DNA from 2 places in the Thalassospira sp. NFXS8 genome. Region 2 is predicted to be linked to the other one. Evidence: riboswitches for the same ligand, from Rfam matches in the RefSeq annotation. Region 2 holds a riboswitch; the other holds the start of a gene.

Region 1 (2,398 bases), on a different contig from region 2:
TATTACCAGCCGACCGGTGATGGTCGCGCGACGGCAGGGTCCTTGCGTGATCGTCGTCGGGCTGTTCTTGACGATGCGACGTCGTAAGATATTCGATATAAACTGCCGACTGAACCTTGAATGGGCACCTTTTGGTGTCCATTTTTTTATATACCCCCAAATAAAAATGCACCCTTCAAGGATGCATTTTTTCGTGGATTTGGATGGGCAATGCGTGGTCGTCTCCCCGATATTATGTCTGCGATAAAGGCCTGCGGGCCAGAAACGCGCCGGACAAACCGCCCAAAACCAGCCAGAAAGCCGCGCTGGTTATAATTGACGCTATGGCAAATTCGGCGGCGAGTTCAGCGGGCAGGGCGCCGCCAAGGGCTTCCTTGACATGTGGTGCCCCATATATATGGGGGGTGATAATGGCGACCAGGCCAATCAGTTTGTAAACCCAGCCTTTACCAAAGGCGATCAGGGCCAATCCTGCTGCACCGCCAATGGCAGCACTTAACCACCATATCTGACGTGCTTCAAGCGGGGCCGCCACCGAACCGGGCAATTCGGGCGGAAGACCCAGTGCTGGAAAAAGTGAAAAAGCCATAAAACCGCCCATTCCCCACATCATGCCCTGGCGAATGGTGATGTCTTTACCGCGCAATACAATACCGGCACATAACAACAGGGCATAACCGACACCAATTACGATATTGGCGAGCAAAGTATAGGAAACCCGTTCAAACCCGTCTTGTGGTGCCCAGGCATTTTCATCGTGATGATGCTCGCTCGCCATTGTTGCGGCGTGATCATGGTCGGTATTGGCTGTGATGCCAGCATGGTCATGAGTATGATCATGACCTGCGATGGATATATCATGGGGGGCAGATGCCGGTTCCGGTGTTGCTGCGCCGGCGTCCATTTCCTCGTAGGTTTCAGCCTCAAGGATAAGAGGGGTGACTTTTAAATGCTGGGCAGCGGAAATAAACACGCCACCAAGCACGCCCGCGAAAATCGCAGCGAACAGGATACGTTGGATCATGTCAAAGACCTTTTGGGAAGGTGTGCCTTAGTGGCAGGGAAACGCAAAAGCATGGCGCCCGTCGTGGGCGGCATTATGCAAGGTATTGGCACTGGCAAAACCGGCCCCATACAACAAAACCCCGCCCAGTACCATTGCCACGGCGGCAGCGGCAATACGCTGGCTTATTCCCAAAGATACTGTTTTGGTTGCTGTCGTCATTTTCAGAAAACTCCCTCCGAGTTTTTGTATGTCCCGAATGGCTAAACAATTTCACGCCATCGTCCGTGCGGGCAGGTTTCCTGGCTCGTGCGTCGTCGCTGAAAACAGCCTTCCCGATCCTGTTTGTCCGGATCAGTGACCATTCCCGTTTCCAACTCGTCACTCACAGTTGCGGGGGCAGCCCGGGCGCAAAGAACGCAATTAAAAGTTGTGAATTGCGTCTTCTCCCGTGTTCCCTTGGCCAAACCGGCCAAACCCGACACAGGAGTCGACTATGCCAAACTATCGCTTCAGGGGAAAGTTAAAACCGGGGCTGATGGTGCTTGCTCAAAAGAACAGTTCCCAAAGTGTGGATTTATTTGGCAAATAAAAAATAACCCATACTTATGGATGATGAAAATTCTATTGTGTGACCTAAATCACTGTTGTTCAAGGCAAAATCAGGGACAGTTCTATACAATGATATAGATTCAGGCGGCATTTGCGGCCTGTGTTTTGCCGGGGGCGATATGCTTAAAAATATCAATATTCCAACAAAAATATTTGGCGGGTTCGGCATTATCATAGCACTTCTGCTGGTGATTGCCGTTGTTTCGGGGGTTTCGTTGCGGGCAGCGGATGATAATTTTAAAAGTTATCGCCACCTGGCATTGCAGACCAACCTTGCGGGGCGGGTGCAGGCCAATCTTTTGGAAGCACGTTTGGGGGTGAAGGATTTTCTTCTGACCAAATCGGAAAATTCCGGAAATACAGCAAAAACGCGTGCTTCAAAGACGCTGGAATTAAATCAGCAACTTGCGGCTTCAAATAGGAATGAAGACGTCCGCGCTATGCTTCTGACCGTTGATGAGGAACTTAAAACCTACATTAGTACATTTGACGAAGTTATTGTGCTGAGCCGAGAGGATGACCCGGTATCACTAACACGTCGGGATGATTTGGTGCGTAATACACTTGATGTCATTGGGCCGAAGGTTGCTGCGGCAATGGAACAATTGAAACTCAAGTTGAAAGCCGAGCAGGACGAACTTGGCCCGCGCGCAAGCAATGCGACCGAAATGGCTGTTATAACGTCGGTTGTGGTTTCGGCGGTTGCGCTGATTTTGGGGATAGGGGCCGCGATTGTCGTTGGACGGGGAATTTCCTCTCCGATTCTGGCAATTACCGACGCCA
Region 2 (2,398 bases):
GATAATGCGTTTACACGAATACCCCGTGCGTGGGCCCAGATGATTGCTGCAACCATACCCAGTTCACGGTCGGCCTTGTAAAGGGCGCGCACCTGGCGGCGACGCAGAACGACTTCATGGTCGTCTGCATGCTGTTCCAGAAAACTGGAAAAGTGGGGCGCGTCATTTTGCAGCCGGTCCAGCAATTTTGTCCACATATCGCGACGCGAGGTGGTTTGCCAGATCAACAGTTCCTGGGTCCGGATCTTTTCGACATAGTTTTCTATAGCCATTGGGATAAACAATTTTGTTGTTATCTGGAATGATGGTTAGCAGACAGCGCTCGGTTCCCATACACCCGGGTTTTCCCGGTGTGTTCGATATCAGCAAGTTCCATTCCGTATTTTTATTGTTTTCATGTTCTCTCAAAGGATTCCCCGTCTCAACATATCAATTCTTACAAATACTGACCTTTAGTCTAGTAGCGGTTTATGCATTAAGGAGGGGGCGGGAAATTATAAGGGGGGAATTTTGCCATATGGTTATGCTTAAGCCCGGAAATCTGCGGTGGGGCGGTTCGGCTTTTATATGGCAGCGCCTGTTTAATTTCTGTTTTGCAGGACTGTTTTTCAGCTAGCAGCAAAGTGATCTCAACAGTCTGATTTTATTGATATTTGCAACCAATACGGTTCGGTTGAATCTGCAATGCGCCTATTGGGGGAAATCTGAAAGGGCGACGCGGCCTCTTCTATTAACGAGTCTTTTGGGCTAGGGTGCGTCGCTGTTTGGTAATGGGAAATCCGGTGCAAGGCCGGTGCTGCCCCCGCAACTGTATCGGGATGGGTTATTTACGGCAGGTACGCCCTGTCACCCACTTAAGGATTGGTTTGAAAGTCCTTTGGGAAGGGAAATAACTGACATGCCCGAAGCCAGGAAACCTGCCAAAAGCGATCCGCGTGCAAGTGTGCCTGATCTATGCAACCGGGTCTCGGGTGGAGACCATAGCGCAAGGAACCGACGGGCCATGGCCCCAACTGTAATTGAAAGCGGCGTTCACCTGATATTGGGGGGGGCGCGTTCCGGCAAAAGCAAATTTGCCGAAGACATGGTCATTGCTGCCGGCGGGGGCACCTATATTGCCACCGGTCGCGCGTGGGATGACGAAATGCGCGATCGTATCAGCCATCATAAACAACGCCGTGGCCCGCTTTGGGCCACGATAGAGGAACCGCATGACTTATGCGGGGTTTTGTCGCGATTAGATCAGCACAGCGAAGGACCGGTTCTGGTCGATTGTCTGACCCTGTGGATCACCAATCTTATGATCAATGAAGACAATATTGATCAGGAAATTGATCAACTGTGTGATCTGTTGCCCCGGCTGGCTTTGCCGGTATTGCTGGTGTCAAACGAGGTTGGCTTTGGCATTGTCCCCGAAAACGCGATGGCACGGGCCTTTCGTGATCATGCCGGGCGCTTGCATCAGCGTATTGCCGCCCTTGCCCGGCGCGTGACCCTGGTGGTTGCGGGCATTCCGATGACGGTTAAATAATTTCATATCCGATGTTTGAACATCCGATTTTATCAAGGATTTAAAGACTATGGCGCATTTGGGTAAAATCCCCGCTACTGTGATTACCGGCTTTTTGGGTGCGGGCAAAACCACCATGATTCGCAACATGCTGCAAAATGCCGGGGGCAAGCGTATTGCCCTGATTATCAATGAATTTGGTGATGTCGGCGTTGATATGGAAGTCATCAATGGCTGTGGCATTGAAGGCTGTGCGGAAGAAGATGTGGTTGAGCTGGCCAATGGCTGCATTTGCTGCACGGTCGCAGATGATTTTGTCCCGACCATGCAAAAATTGCTGGATCGCGAGACACCGCCAGATCATATCGTTATCGAAACTTCTGGTTTGGCTTTGCCCAAACCACTGGTCAAGGCGTTTAACTGGCCGGAAATCCGCTCGCGCGTGACGGTGGATGGTGTTGTTGCCGTGCTGGATGCCGCGGCCCTGCGCGACGGGTTATTTGCCCACGACCATGCCGCCGTGCAGGCCCTGCGCGAAGCAGATGATAATCTGGACCACGAAAGCCCGCTTGAGGAACTGTTTGAAGAACAGCTTCATTGTGCCGATATGGTGGTTCTTAATAAAACTGACCTGTTAAGCAGCGATGAACTGGTTAAGGTTGAGGCCGACATTCGGGCGGAGCTGAAACGCCCGTCGGTCAAGATCATTTCAACTGAGCATGCACGCATTGAAAATGCTGTGTTGCTGGGTCTGGGTGCTGCCGCCGAGGATGATTTGGAAAGCCGCCCGTCCCATCATGATGACGGGCATGAGCATGACCATGACGATTTTGAAAGTTTTGTCGTGACACTGGATGATGTTAACGATCCGGCAGCACTGGAACAACG

Evidence for each region. Region 2 has a riboswitch for cobalamin ahead of cobU (bifunctional adenosylcobinamide kinase/adenosylcobinamide-phosphate guanylyltransferase). Riboswitches for the same ligand answer to the same signal wherever they lie in the genome.
Region 1: it holds a riboswitch for cobalamin, as region 2 does, so the genes downstream of both, J4E05_RS19870 (CbtB domain-containing protein) here and cobU (bifunctional adenosylcobinamide kinase/adenosylcobinamide-phosphate guanylyltransferase) in region 2, are expected to answer to the same signal.

The regions. Positions count from the first base shown of each region.
Region 1 is NZ_JAGEMF010000004.1:206,219-208,616, forward strand. It holds gene J4E05_RS19860 (DUF934 domain-containing protein) at 1-87, shown strand, start outside; gene J4E05_RS19865 (CbtA family protein) at 233-1,024, opposite strand; gene J4E05_RS19870 (CbtB domain-containing protein) at 1,052-1,225, opposite strand; cobalamin riboswitch at 1,279-1,501, opposite strand; gene J4E05_RS19875 (methyl-accepting chemotaxis protein) at 1,735-2,398, shown strand, end outside.
Region 2 is NZ_JAGEMF010000002.1:52,033-54,430, reverse strand. It holds gene J4E05_RS09520 (hypothetical protein) at 1-272, opposite strand, end outside; cobalamin riboswitch at 728-939, shown strand; gene cobU (bifunctional adenosylcobinamide kinase/adenosylcobinamide-phosphate guanylyltransferase) at 1,004-1,531, shown strand; gene cobW (cobalamin biosynthesis protein CobW) at 1,581-2,398, shown strand, end outside.